Regions from separate parts of the Sphingobium sp. 22B genome, predicted to be linked through region 1. Evidence: riboswitches for the same ligand, from Rfam matches in the RefSeq annotation. Region 1 holds a riboswitch; the other holds the start of a gene.
What was found. A riboswitch is a leader RNA that binds a small molecule or an ion and turns the genes downstream of it on or off. The one in region 1 is predicted to bind cobalamin.
Positions count from the first base shown of each region.

Region 1 (7,251 bases):
TGCGCGAACCTTTCGCCCGGGACTTCCTGCAAGGGCTGATGGCGGAGGCGCCGCCGGACGTCATCCTCAACGCCACCGCCTTTGCCGCCAGCGCGCCGGGCGAGCCGCGCACGCCCTCCATCCTCGAACAGGCGGATTGCGCGATCCTCCAGACGATCTTCGCCAGCGCCGAACAGAGCGCCTGGGAGTCGAGTGCCCGCGGGCTTGGCCCCCGCGACCTCGCCATGCATGTCGCGCTGCCGGAGTTGGACGGCCGCCTCTTCACCCGCGCGGTCGCCTTCAAGGCCGCGGCACGGTTCGATGCCCGCACGGAATGCAGCATCGTCGTGCCCCAGATACTGGAAGATCGTGTCAGCTTCGTATCCCAACTTACTGCAAATTGGGCTAAACTTCGTAGAACGCGAGTGGAGGAACGTCAGGTCGCGCTCATCCTCGCCAACTATCCCAACAGGGATGGCCGCATCGGCAATGGCGTCGGCCTCGATACGCCCGCCAGTGCCGCCGCCATTCTGAAGGCCCTGGCGGAAGCAGGCTACGGAACGGATGATGCGCCCACCGACGGCGCCGCGCTGATGCAGCGCATGACAGGTGGCATCACCAATGCCGCGCCGGACCGTCCGGGTGAAATCACCCTCTCGCTCCAGGCCTACGACGCAGCCTTCGCCACGCTGCCCCAGACGGTCCGCGAAGCCGTCCGGTGCCGTTGGGGCGCGCCCGAAACCGATCCTTTCTTCCGCGATGGCGCCTTCCATCTGCCGGTGCACCGCTTCGGCCGGATCGCGGTCGCCGTGCAGCCGTCGCGCGGTTATCATGTCGATCCCAAGAGCAGCTATCACGACCCGGCGCTGCCCCCGCCCCATGCCTATCTCGCCTTCCATATCTGGCTGGCCGGCGATTTCGGCGCCCATGCCGTCGTCCATGTCGGCAAGCACGGCAATCTCGAATGGCTGCCGGGCAAGGCGATCGCGCTGTCCGAAAACTGCTTTCCGGAAATCTGCGCCGGGCCGATCCCGCAAATCTATCCGTTCATCGTCAACGATCCCGGCGAAGGCACCCAGGCCAAGCGCCGCATCGGCGCCTGCATCGTCGACCATCTGACGCCGCCATTGACCCGCGCCGAGAGCTACGGCCCGCTCAAGGAGCTGGAGGCTCTGGTCGACGAATATTATCTCGCCGCCGGCATGGACCCACGCCGGCTGGAAACGCTGCGCAAGGACATTCTGGCCCTCGCCGCCTCGCAAGGGCTGGACAAGGATTCAGGCGCGCAGGGAAGCGGAGACGAGGCTTTAGCAGCGATCGACAACTATCTGTGCGAACTCAAGGAAATGCAGATACGCGACGGGCTGCACGTCTTCACGCAAAGCCCGAAGGGTTCCCTTCGCCGCGACCTGCTCATTTCCCTTGCCCGCTGCCCAAGGGGTATGGACGATGCCGGCCAGCAGTCCCTGCTCCGTGCGCTGGCGGATGATCTGGGGCTGGATTTCGACCCGCTCGACTGCACGATGGGCGCGCCCTGGGCCGGACCCCGGCCGGAAGCGCTGCAAAGCCTGACAGGAGCACCTTGGCGCAGCACGGGCGACACGGTGGAACGGCTGGAACTTCACGCCATCCGCCTGCTCGATGAGCTGGAACATCGTCATTCCCGCGCGGGCGGGGATGACGGCAGTTGCCGGAAAGGCGCTCCCGGTCCACGGAGCGCTGCGGTTCTCAAGGCTATCGAAACCGATCTCGCCCCACGCGTCGACGGCTGCGGAGAGGCCGAAAAAGCCGCACTCCTCAAAGCCCTCAACGGCGATTTCGTCGCCCCGGGCCCTTCCGGAGCGCCCACCAGGGGTCGCCCCGACGTCCTCCCCACCGGGCGCAATTTCTATTCGGTCGACACCAGGGCCGTGCCCACGGTGGCGGCATGGAATCTCGGGCAGCGCTCCGCCGATCTCATCGTGCAGGACTATCTCCAGCGCGAGGGCGACTATCCCCGCGCCATCGCCCTTTCCGCCTGGGGCACCGCCAATATGCGGACCGGCGGCGACGACATAGCGCAGGCGCTGGCCCTGATGGGCGTCCGGCCCCGCTGGGACTGGGCTTCGGGCCGGGTCATCGGTTTCGAAGTCATGAAGATCGCGGAACTGAACCGCCCCCGCGTCGACGTCACCTTCCGCGTGTCCGGCTTCTTCCGCGACGCCTTCCCGGAACAGATCGACCTGATCGACAGCGCCGCCCGCGCCGTCATGGCGCTGGACGAGCCGGACGAGGACAATCCGGCCGCCGCCCGCCACCGCATCGAAACCGCCGCGCTGATCGCGCAGGGCACGCCGGAAAAGGCCGCGCGGCGCCGCGCGGGAAGCCGCGTCTTCGGTTCGAAACCGGGCGCCTATGGCGCCGGCCTCCAGGCGATGATCGACGAGAAGATCTGGCACGACCGGTCGGACCTTGCCAATGTCTATCTCGACTGGGGCAGCTATGCCTATGGCGGCGGGGTGGAAGGCGACAGCGAACGCGGCCTCTTCGCGCAGCGCCTGACCGAAGCCGACGCGCTGATCCAGAATCAGGACAATCGCGAGCACGACCTGCTCGACAGCGACGATTACTACCAGTTCGAAGGCGGCATCGCCGCCGCGGTCGAGCATCTCTCCGGCAGGAGGCCGCTCAGCTATCATAACGACCACAGCCGTCCCGAACGTCCGGTCATCCGCACGCTGGAGGACGAGATCGGCCGCATCGTCCGCGCCCGCGTCACCAACCCCAAATGGATCGCGGGCATGATGCGCCACGGCTACAAGGGCGCGTTCGAGATCGCGGCCTCCGTCGACTATCTCTTCGCTTTCGCCGCCACGACCCATGCGGTGAAGGATCATCATTTCGACGCCGTCCACGCCGCTTTCATCGAGGATGAGGCGGTCCGCGCCTTCATGGCGGAGGCCAATCCGGCAGCCCTGCGGGAGACCGCCGCCCGCCTTCACGAAGCGCTGGACCGCGCCCTTTGGAAACCCCGGTCGAACAGCGCCGCCATGCTTCTCTCCCAACTCAAGGATGCCCCGCAATGATCGAACGCACGCCCGAACAGCATGCCGAAAAGATGAAGAAGAAACAGGCCGCTCATGACAGGATCATGGCGACCAAGACGCAGGAAAAGGGCCTGCTGATCGTCCACACCGGCAAGGGCAAGGGCAAGACGACCGCCGCGCTCGGCATGGTGGTCCGCGCCATCGGCCATGGCAGGAAGGTGGGCGTCGTGCAGTTCGTGAAGGGCGCGATGACCACCGGAGAAAAACGGGTGTTCGATGCGTTCCCCGACAATGTCGAATTCAAGCCGATGGGCGAAGGCTTCACCTGGAACACGCAGGACCGGACGCGGGACATTGCCCTTGCACGCGAAGCATGGGATGAGGTGAAACGCATGATCGCCGATCCGGCCTATGACATGGTCCTTGCCGATGAACTCAACATCGTCCTGCGCTACGACTATCTTCCGGTCGAAGAGGTGTTGGAGGCCGTGACCGCCAGGGGCGAAATGAAGCATGTCATCGTCACAGGCCGCAACGCGCCCGAGGCGCTGATAGAGGCGGCCGATCTCGTCACTGAAATGACCCTCGTCAAACATCCCTTCCGCAGCGGCGTGAAGGCCCAGCCGGGAATCGAATTCTGACACACACCGCCTTCGACATCGCCGCCTTTGAGGAACTGGTGCACCTGCGTCGCGACGTGCGCCATTTCCTGACCGATCCGCTGGACGAGAGCGAGGTCGAACGGCTCCTTGCCCTTGCCCATAGCGCGCCCTCCGTCGGGCTGTCGCAGCCCTGGCGTTTCGTCCGGATCGAAACGCCCGCCCTGCGCGAGGATCTTGCCGCCCATGTCGACGCGCAGGTGATCGAGGCGGGCAGTATCTATCGGGGGGAGGAAGACAGGCTGTACCGAAGCCTGAAATTGCACGGCCTGCGCGAAGCGCCGGTGCTGTTCGCGGTCTATTGCGACGAAGGCACGGAAACCGGCCACAGGCTGGGCGCGATCACCATGCCGGAGGCGCGCCGCTATAGCTGCGTGATGGCGATCCACACCCTCTGGCTGGCTGCCCGCACGCGCGGCATCGGCATGGGCTGGGTTTCGATCCTCGACCGCCCGACCGTGGACGCCCTGCTCGCCATTCCGGAAAACTGGCGCTGCCTCGGCCTGCTGTGCCTGGGCTATCCGGTGAGCGAGGAGGCGACGCCGGAACTGGAGAGGCGCGGCTGGGAACATCGCACCGACTGGCATTCCACCATCGTTACGCGCTGACGATTCCCGTCCGAAGGCCTCTTCCCTTTCCTTTCCGCCCGGCCTATGAGCGTTTTTGGAGCGGGTTCCGCCCGCTCCATCGATCGCGTCGGTGCCCCGAAGGGGCTTAAATGGGAACGCGGTGCGGGAGGAGACTCCCTAATCCGTGGCTGTCCCTGCAACTGTGAGCGGCGAGCAAGGCAAGGACGTGCGGTTCCCCCCGGGGAACGGCCAGCCACTGGAGCGATCCGGGAAGGCCCGTGCCGAAGCGACGACCCGCAAGCCAGGAGACCTGCCGAACGCAAAGGTCGCTCTAGCCATGGTCCAGGGGATGGTCACGGCTCGGTTCTCCGCACGGGCGACGAAATGCGGCTGGGGGTGAACCCTCCGGCCGTCGTTGCGACGTGGGAGGTAAGGTCCGTTGCCAGACGCGCAAAGCGCATCGTCCGCCGCCATTCGCGGCTGGTGCCCGACGGCATGGCGCCCGATGATGGCGGGCGACGGGCTGCTGGTGCGGGTCCGTCCACCGCTGGGCCGTCTGACCGTCCCCCAGGCCATCGGCCTTGCCGAAGCCGCACGTCTTCACGGCAATGGCCTTGTCGACCTCACCAACCGGGCCGCGCTCCAGCTTCGCGGCGTGACGGAACAAGGCCATGGCCCGCTGCTCCGGCGCCTTGTCGCCCTGGGCCTTGCAGATCACGATCCGGCCCGCGAAGCGCGCCGCAATTTCCTGCTCGCTCCCGATTCATTGCCCAGGGACGACACGGAAAGCATCGCGCTCAGCCTGATCGCCCGCATCGCTGAGCTGCCCCAGCTTCCTTCCAAGATCGGGATCGCCATAGATGCCGGGCCTGCGCCCTGTCTTGCCGCCGTCCCCGCCGATTTCCGGTTCGAGCGCAGCGAGGCGGGCAGGCTGCTGCTGCGGGTGGAGGGGCGTCCGCTGGGTTCGCCCACCAGCGTTGAAACGGCGGCGCGCGACCTGATTGCGCTTGCCCGCTGGTTCCTTGCCACGGGCGGCGGCGCATCGGGCCGTGCCGCCCGGCACGAAGCCCCGCTGCCGACCGCTGCCGACATCGCGCCCGCGCCGTCCCGCCCGCTGTCCCAATTGCTGGCGGAGGCATCGGGGCCTTTCCACGGCATTCCCTTCGGTCAGCTTGACGCCGACAGCCTTATCGCGCTGGCCGGGAAACCGCATGTCACGGCCCTGCGCCTCACCCCATGGCGCGGTTTGATCCTGGAGGGCGGCGCAGACAGCGCGGAGCACGCCTCCCCTGACGGCTTGCTCCGCGTCGACGCCTGCCCCGGCGCGCCCGCATGCCCGCAGGCAAGCGTCGAGACCCGCGGCCTCGCCACCCGGCTCGCGCCCCTTGTCGAAGGGTCACTGCATGTGTCCGGCTGCGCCAAGGGCTGCGCCCGCCAAAGGCCCGCAGGGCTGGTCCTCACCGGCCGGCAGGGCCGCTTCGACCTGTCCCGCAACGCCCGCGCCGGATCGCCGCCGGAAACGACCGGCCTGACCGCCCGACAAATCCTCGCCCTTTTCGGAAGGCCCTGATGCCCCACAGCTACGAAACCGACGGAGCCGCCATCTACCGGCAGTCCTTCCGCACCATTCGCGCCGAAGCCGACCTTGCCCGCTTCTCGCCCGAGGAGGAACGCATCGCCGTCCGCATGATCCATGCGGCGGGTCTGGTCGGACTTGCTTCCCACATCCGCTTTTCGCCGTCCTTCGCCCGGGACGCCATCGCCGCGCTTCAGGCGGGCGCGCCGATCCTCTGCGACGCGCGCATGGTGTCGGAGGGCATAACCCTGAAGCGCCTGCCCGCCGCCAATCCGATCCTCTGCACCCTGAACGATCCGCAGGTGCCTGCCCTGGCGGCGCAAATGTCCAACACCCGCTCGGCCGCGGCGCTCGAACTCTGGCGCCCGCATCTGGAGGGTGCGCTGGTCGCGATCGGCAATGCCCCGACGGCGCTTTTCCATCTGCTCAACATGCTGGAGGACCCCGACTGCCCCCGCCCGGCCGCGATCATCGGCTGCCCCGTCGGCTTCGTCGGCGCGGCGGAATCGAAGGAAGCGCTCTGGCGCAGCCGGCCCGTCCCCTGCTGTATCGTGGAGGGTCGCCCCGGCGGCAGCGCCATCACGGTCGCGGCGGTGAATGCGATAGCGAGCCCGGCGGAATGAGCGGCGGGACCATCCATGGCGTCGGCCTGGGACCGGGGGCGCAGGACCTGATGAGCGTCCGCGCCGACCGGCTGATCCGCAATGCCCGGCACATCGCCTATTTCCGCAAGAGGGGAAGGTCGGGCCATGCCCGCAGCATCGTGGAGGGCATGTTGCGCGCCGATGCCGTCGAATATCCGATGGAATATCCGGTCACGACGGAAATCCCGCTGTCAGACCCGCGCTACAATGATCTGCTCTCGACCTTCTATGCCGATTGCACGGCGCATCTGGACGGGCTTTCGGCACGCGGCGAGGATGTGGTCGTCCTTTGCGAAGGCGATCCCTTCTTCTACGGCAGCTTCATGCACCTGCACAGCCGCCTTGCCGCGCCGGTGAAGATCGTCCCCGGCATCACCGGCATGTCCGGCGCCTGGACCGCCAGCGGCATGCCGATCAGTTGGGGCGACGATGTCCTGACGGTGTTGATGGCCACCCTGTCCGAAGAGGAACTGACCCGCCGCATCCGCGACAGCCATGCTCTGGTCGTCATGAAGATCGGCCGCAACCTTCCCAGGCTTCGCCGCGCCGTCGAAGCCGCGGGCAAGCAGGACAGCGCCTGGCTGGTCGAATATGCGACCATGGCGGATCAGCGCATCACCCCGCTGACGGAAGCGACCGACGTCACCGCCTATTTTTCGATCCTGCTGGTCCACGGACAGGGCCGCCGTCCATGACCGGATGGGTCGTGGCCGCCGGTCTTGGTCCGGGAGCGGACGCGCTCATCACGCCGGAGGTGTCGGATGCGCTGGCGCAGGCGAGCGACGTCATCGGATACAT
Region 1 covers NZ_LTAB01000002.1:122,360-129,610, forward strand. The annotation lists gene cobN (cobaltochelatase subunit CobN) at 1-3,044, shown strand, start outside; gene cobO (cob(I)yrinic acid a,c-diamide adenosyltransferase) at 3,041-3,646, shown strand; gene bluB (5,6-dimethylbenzimidazole synthase) at 3,664-4,272, shown strand; cobalamin riboswitch at 4,345-4,566, shown strand; gene A0J57_RS03545 (cobalamin biosynthesis protein CobG) at 4,739-5,803, shown strand; gene A0J57_RS03550 (precorrin-8X methylmutase) at 5,803-6,432, shown strand; gene cobI (precorrin-2 C(20)-methyltransferase) at 6,429-7,148, shown strand; gene cobJ (precorrin-3B C(17)-methyltransferase) at 7,145-7,251, shown strand, end outside.

Region 2 (7,251 bases), on a different contig from region 1:
CGGCGAACAAGGCGCTGGCGGACGGCAACAAGCTGATCCTGGGGCCGTTGCTGGCGGAGGATGCGCGGATCGTCGGCCCCATCGCGGCGCGGGCCAATGTGCCGGTCATCAGCTTCTCCAACGACACCAGCGTCGCCGGGAACGGCGTCTACATCATGGGCTACAACCCCAACCAGTCGATCGAACGGGTGGTGGAATTCGCCAGGGGCAAGGGCCTGTCCAAATTCGCCGCGCTGGTGCCCAAGGGAACCTATGGCGAGCGGTCGGGCACGGCCCTGTTGCGCGCGGTCGAGGGTGCGGGCGGAACCGTGGTGTCGATGCAGACCTTCGACCGCAGCCCCGCCTCCATCACGGCGGCGGTCAGGAAATTGCAGGCGTCCTCCAGCTATGACGCGCTGCTGATCGCGGACAGCGGCCGGGTGGCGGTGCAGGTCGCGCCGATCGTGCGGAAGAATGGCGGCGCGACGGCGCGGCTGCTGGGCACCGAATTGTGGAATACGGACAGCGGCCTGGCGTCCAGCCCGGTGCTGCGCGGCGCCTGGTTCGCCAGCGTGTCGGATGGCCTCTACCGCCAGCTCGCGACCAAATATCGGGCGCGCTACGGCAATGCGCCGTTCCGGTTGTCGGCGCTCGGTTATGACGCGGTGCTGCTGACCGTGCGGATCGCGCGCGACTGGAAGCCGGGGACGACCTTCCCGGCGGCGCGGCTGCGCGATGCGGGGGGCTTTGCCGGGATCGACGGCGCGTTCCGCTTCGGCCGGGACGGCATTGCGGAACGGGCGCTGGAAGTATCGGAGATCGGCGCGGGCACCTTCACGGTCGTCGCGCCCGCGCCACGCGCCTTTGCCGAATAGCGTGCCGCGTGTTCCTGCAACGGCGGGAGCACGCGGCAGATGACGGTCAGGACGCGGTCCGCCCAGTCGGCAGGATCAATGGCCAGTCGCCGTCCGTTTCTATGCGTGCCGAAATGCCGTACACTTTGGCGAGATTCCCCGCCGTCAGCACGTCCAGCGGCGCGCCGTCGGCCACCGGCGCGCCGCGATCCATCAGCACCAGCCGGTCGCAATAGCGCGCCGCCATGCCCAGGTCGTGCAGCACGGTGACGACCAGCGATCCCGCCCGCGCCTCTGCCCTGAGCAGGTCCATGACGTCGATCTGATGCCCCGGATCGAGCGCGGCCAAGGGCTCGTCCGCGATCAGCGCGGGCGCGCCGACCGCCAGCGCCCGGGCCAGCAGCACGCGGGCGCGCTCGCCCCCCGACAATTCTGTCGCCACCCTGCCCTTCAGATGCAGTGCGTCGGCGCGCATCAGGGCGGCGTCGATCAGCGCCTCATCCTCCACGGAAAGGCGGGACAGCGGCCCCAGATGCGGCAGGCGGCCCAGCGCCACCAGCCGCTCCACCGCCAGCGGCCAGTGCAGCGTCTGTCCCTGCGGCAGATAGGCGATGCGCCGGGCGATCTGCTGCCGGCCGAGCCGCGCGCTATCGGCGCCGTCGATCAGGACGAAGCCGTTTTCCCGTTTCACAAGGCCCAGCATGGCGCGGATCAGCGTCGACTTCCCTGCGCCATTGGGACCGATGATGCCGACCAGCTCGCCCGGCCCGAGCGCAAGATCGACGCCGCTTACCGCCGGATGGCGGCCCAGCCTGACGGAAAGCCCCTGTGCGCGGATCGTCACCATAGCCGCCTCTCCCGCATCAGATGCATCAGGAACACCGGAACGCCCAGCAGCGCCGTCAGCACCCCCAGCTTGAGTTCGCTGCCGGTCGGTATCAGCCGCACGCCGATGTCCGCCAGCGTCAGCAGCGCCGCGCCGCCCAGCATGGAGGGCAGCAATATGGCGGAGGGGGAGCGGTCGGTCAGCGGCCGCACCAGATGCGGCACGATCAGGCCGACGAAGCCGATCGCCCCGGACACCGCCACCGCGCCGCCGACGCCGATGGCGACGCCCAGCATCAGGCGGATGCGCGCCCGGCGAAGGTCGATGCCAAGCGCCTGCGCCCCATCCTCCCCCAACGTCAGCGCGTCCAGCGTCCGTCCGTCCGCGATCAGCAGCGCCGCGCCGACGACAACGCAGGGCAGCGCGATCCAGACATGGCCATAGGCGCGGTTTTCCAGGCTGCCCATCAGCCAGCTCATGATCTCCATGGCGGCGAAGGGATTGGGCGACAGGTTCAGCGACAGGCTGATCCCCGCCCCCGCCAGCGTCGCGATGGCGATGCCGGCGAGGATCAGCGTGAGCGGGCTTTCCGCGGGCCCCGCGAGCAGGAACAGCGCGGCTATGCCGATCAGGCCGGTCATGATGGCGAGCGCGGGAAGCGCCAGCGGATGCGCCTGCGCCAGCCCGAAATAGAGCGCGCCGACCGCGCCCAGCGCGGCGCAGTTGGATGCCCCCAGGACCGAAGGTTCGGCCAGCGGATTGCGCAGATAGCCCTGAAGCGCCGCGCCCGCCAGCCCGAGCATCGCGCCGACGATCAGGCCAAGCAGCATGCGGGGCAGGCGCAGGTCGAGAAGGATGGCGCGGGCGATGTCATCGCCGCCGCCGCCGAGGACGGCGAAGATGCGCGCCGGGGAGAGCGGAACCGCGCCAAGAGTGAGGGAAGCAAGGGCGGCCAGCAGCGCCAGCGCCGTCAGCGTGGGGATCAGCAGCGGATGGTGCCGGGCGCTCATGGCTTGCGCGTCCTTCCCTGCTTGCTACAGCGTGCCGTGCTCCTGCGAAGGCGGGAGCACGTTGGTTTGTTGAGGCACGATCCGGGAGCAGCAGCGTGCGGTGCAGAATGATCCTTACAACGTTCTGCGCCCTGGCCCTGACCGGCGCGGCGCCCGCCCAACCCCGGCGCATCGTGTCGCTCAACACCTGCGCCGACCAATATGTGCTCGCTCTGGCGGACCCGGCGCAGATCGCCGCGCTCAGCCCCTATGGGCACGACCCGGAACTGTCGGCGGCGGTCGGCAGGGCCCGCGCCTTCCGCACCCTCAAGCGCCCGGCGGAGGAAGTGCTGGCGATCCGCCCCGACCTGCTGATCGGCTTTCCTTCCGGCGGCAGCGTCGTCGGCGCGCCGCCGGGCCAGTGGCGGACCCTGCGGCTGGCGAGCGCGGACAGCTATGCCATGATCCTGACGCAGATCCGGCAGGTGGCGGCGGCGGTCGGCCATCCCGAACGGGGCGAAGCGATGATCGCCCGGATGAACCGCGACCTGGCCGCCCTGCCCCCGCCGAAGCGTCGTGGGGTTGCGGCCTATTATCAGCGGCGCGGCTATATGACCGGCACCGGCACGCTGGTCGACGACCTGATGCAGCGGGTGGGCCTGATCAATCTGGCCCGCAGGCTGGGCAAGCCGGCGCTGTCGCAACTGTCGCTGGAGGAGATGATCGCCGCCCGTCCGGACTGGCTGATCGTGGAGACCGGCAGCGAGAAGGTGGTCGATCAGGGGACGGAAATGCTGCACCACCCCATACTGCGCGCCATCCCGCGCATCCGCGTGCCGCAGGCGTGGACGGTGTGCGGCGGCCCCGCCTATGTCGAGGCGGCGCGGGGCATCGCAGCGCAGCTTGACGGCGCTGCGCGCAAGGGCACGGCGCAGCGCAAGGGCGCGGCGCGGGTGAACGCCGCGCCGCGCCACTAGGCTATTTTCAGAAGCGCGCACGCACGCCGCCGAAGGCCGACCGGCCGTAGGTGCCATAGCCATGGACCGTGGCGTATTTCTCATCGGTCAGATTGTCGATGCGGCCGTAGATCTCCAGATTTTCCCGGATCGGGAAGGATGCCCGCACGTCCGTCACGGCATAGCCGTCCAGCCGGATCGCGTTGGTCGCATCGTTGAAGCTGTCGCCCACCATCGTTACGGTCGCGCCGGTCGACAGGCCGAAGGGCCAGACATAGTCCGCCGAAACGCTGACCGCATCGGCGGCGCGGCGCGGGAGCCGGGCGTCGGTATTGCGGTCGCGCGCATCGACATAGCTGTAGGCGGCGGTGACGGTCAGCGCATCGACAGGCTTCAGGGCCAGCATCGCCTCCACCCCCTTGGCGCGGGTGCGGTCGAGATTATTGTAACCGCCGTAAAGACCGATCGAATAATCATAGTTGATCTGGTCTTTGGTGTCGCGGCGGAAAGCCGTGACGGAGAGGATCGCCCGGTCGCCGTCCAGCCTTTGGTCGAAGCCGATGTCGTAGCTTTTCGACCGCTCCGGGCGCAGGCCCGCATTGCCGACGTCGGCGCCGTAAAGCTGGTAGAGCGAGGGGGCCTTGAACCCCTCCCCATAGCTCATGCGGATATTGGTCGCGCCGGCGTTGGGCGTGTAGTTCGCATTGGCGCCGAAGGTGGTCGCGCCGCCGAACTGGCTGTGATCGTCATGCCGCGCGCCGGCGGTCAGCGACAGGCCGGCGACCGGCTTCACGATGGCCAGCGCATAGACGCTGTCCATATCGGCCCGGTGGCTTTCGGTCGAGCCGAAGCCGGAGAAGTCGTAGTCGGGCCGTTCATGTTCATAGCCGAAGACCAGCTTGGCCTGATCGACCGGCTGATAAACACCCTCATATTCGAAGCGCAGATTGGTGCCCGAATAGCCATAAGGGCCGAATGCGGATGTATAGTCGCGGTCCATGCGGAACCAGGTCACGGCCGCCCGGTTGGTGAGCCTGCCGTCGAACAGCGACAGGTTCAGACCGGCATAGCCGACATATTGATCGGATTTCGAGCTGTCGGCGGTGCTGTCCACCACGCCGTTGTCGGTATCCAGATCGGCATGGATATAATAGCCGCGCAGGTCGAGGCTGAGCGTATCGGTAAAGGCCAGCTTGAGCTTGGCATTGGCGGCGATATTCTCATACCCGTCCTTTTCCGTGCCGCTGGCGGCGGAGGAAATGCCGTCGGTGTTGAAATAGGCGATGCCGAGGCCGCCCGAAGCGATGCCGCTGCCGCCCGAAACATCCGCCTTGGCGTTCAGCGTATTGCTGTAACCGTAATCGACCGAGGCATTGCCCGCGAAACCGGCGGCAGGCGTGCCGGTCATGATGTTGACGACGCCGCCTATGGCCTGGCTGCCATAGGCGATGGAGTTGGACCCCCTCAAAATTTCGATTCGCCGGATATTGCCGGTCAGCAGATTGCCGAAGTCGTACATGTCACCGATGCCGCTGGTGTCGTTGACCTTGACCCCGTCGATCAGCACCAGCGTCTGCGTCGTTTCCGCCCCGCGCAACGAAACCCCGGTCACGCCGCCAAGGCTGCCGCTGCGGTTGAAGCGCACCCCCGGCGTGGTGGCCAGCAGGTCGACGACGCTGACGCTCTGGCGGGTGCGGATGGTGTCGGCGTCGATGACGGTGACTGCCTGGCCGACCTCGTCGCGCGGCTGTTCGATGCCCAGCGCGGTGACGATGATCTCATCCTCCGCCAGGGCGGGAGCCGCCGCGAGCAAGGCGGCGATGGAAATGGAAATCCTCAACATGTCTATATTCCCCCTGAGCGCCGGTGCAACATGGCTCAGGGCGTCCGCTCGCGCGGCCGGACGGGGGAAATGGCCGGCGCTCGCGCCCTCCCCCCGCACCGATGCGGCCCTGCGCCGCTTCGTCGCTCAGACGGAGAACACCGTGCCATGGCCATACCCTGGACCAAGGCAAGAGCGACCATGCGCCGGCAGGTCTCCTGGCTCGCGGGTCAATGCGGCGATGCACGCCTTCCCGGACTTGCGTCCAGTGGCCGGCCCCTGGGCCGAAGTGCATCGCGCTCACCGCTTACAGTTGCAGGGACAGCCGCGGAATAGGACGGTTTCCCGTCCGCACCGCATTCCCGTTTTCAGCCCCCTTCGGGGCACCGGCGCGATCTTCTTTTTGCGCGCGAAGGCATTGCCCCGCCCGCGTCCCGCGCCATAAGGGAAAGCGGCGGCCATGCCAAGAGGCAGCCATGGAAGGAGATTACATGCCGTTCGCCATCAGCCCCGCCGATGTCGAGGATGCGGCGCGGGTCATCGCCCCTGCCGCCATCCGCACGCCGCTGCTGGAAAATGCGGCGCTCAACGCCCGCTGCGGCCGGTGCGTGCTGGTGAAGTTCGAAGGCGCGCAGCACAGCGGATCGTTCAAGTTCCGCGGCGCCTACAACCGGCTGGCCCGCCTGGACGCGGCGGAGCGGAAGGCGGGGGTCGTCGCCTGGTCTTCGGGCAATCATGCGCAGGGCGTTGCCCTTGCGGCGCGGTTGCTGGGCATGGCGGCGACGATCGTGATGCCGGCCGACGCGCCCGCGATCAAGACGGCGAATACGCGGGCGCTGGGCGCCGATGTCGTGCTCTATGACCGCTTCACCCAAAGCCGGGAGGAAATCGCCACGAGGCTGGCGAACGAACGGGGCGCGGTGCTGGTGCCGTCCTTCGACGATCCCTTCATCATGGCCGGCCAGGGCACGATCGGGCTGGAGATCATGGAACAGGCCGCCGAAGCAGGGGCGGAGATCGGCCAGATCCTCGTCAATTGCGGCGGCGGCGGCATGGTGTCGGGAATTGCGACCGCCGTGAAGGCGCGCCAGCCCGGCGTCGCGATCCTGGCGGTGGAGCCGGAAGCGTTCGACGACACGGCGCGCTCGCTGGCGAGCGGCGTGCGGGAAAGCGTATCGCCCGATGCGCGGTCGATCTGCGACGCCCTGCTGTCTCCCGCGCCGGGGGCGCTGACCTTTCCCATCAACCGGGCCTATCTGTCGGGCGGCCTTGCGGTGAGCGACGATCAGGTGCGCGACGCGATGCGCTTTGCCTTTTCGGCGCTCAAGCTGGTGGTGGAGCCGGGCGGGGCCGCGTCGCTGGCGGCGATGCTGGCCGGGCTGGCTCCGGATGCCGACGGGGCGAGCGTCGTGGTGATCTCCGGCAGCAATGTCGATCCCGACAGCTATGCCCGGATCATCGCGGGCGGCGCATGATGCGGCTGATGGGGGCGGTTCTGGCCGGCGGGCGGTCCAGCCGGTTCGGCAGCGACAAGGCGCGGGCGATGCTGGATGGGCGCAGCCTGCTGGAGCATGCGGTGGCGGCGTTGGGGCGGCAGGTCGAAACCGTGGCGGTCTGCGGCCGGCAGGTGGAGGGGATGATCGGGCTGGCGGATCGGCCGGCTGCGGACATGGGGCCGCTGGGGGGCTTGAACGCGGCGCTGCATCATGCGCGGGCGCAGGGTTATGACGCGGTGCTGACGACCGGATGCGACGTGCCCGCCTATCCGGACGGGCTGGCGGAGGCGTTGATCGGACAGGGAGCCGCCATCCTCAAGGGGCAGCAG
Region 2 covers NZ_LTAB01000035.1:8,935-16,185, forward strand. The annotation lists gene A0J57_RS21785 (penicillin-binding protein activator) at 1-854, shown strand, start outside; gene A0J57_RS21790 (ABC transporter ATP-binding protein) at 901-1,680, opposite strand; gene A0J57_RS21795 (iron ABC transporter permease) at 1,674-2,669, opposite strand; gene A0J57_RS21800 (ABC transporter substrate-binding protein) at 2,765-3,625, shown strand; gene A0J57_RS21805 (TonB-dependent siderophore receptor) at 3,633-5,447, opposite strand; cobalamin riboswitch at 5,617-5,832, opposite strand; gene A0J57_RS21810 (threonine/serine dehydratase) at 5,918-6,901, shown strand; gene A0J57_RS21815 (molybdenum cofactor guanylyltransferase) at 6,901-7,251, shown strand, end outside.
Region 2: linked by a shared signal. The riboswitch ahead of A0J57_RS21805 (TonB-dependent siderophore receptor) and the one ahead of A0J57_RS03545 (cobalamin biosynthesis protein CobG) in region 1 are both predicted to bind cobalamin.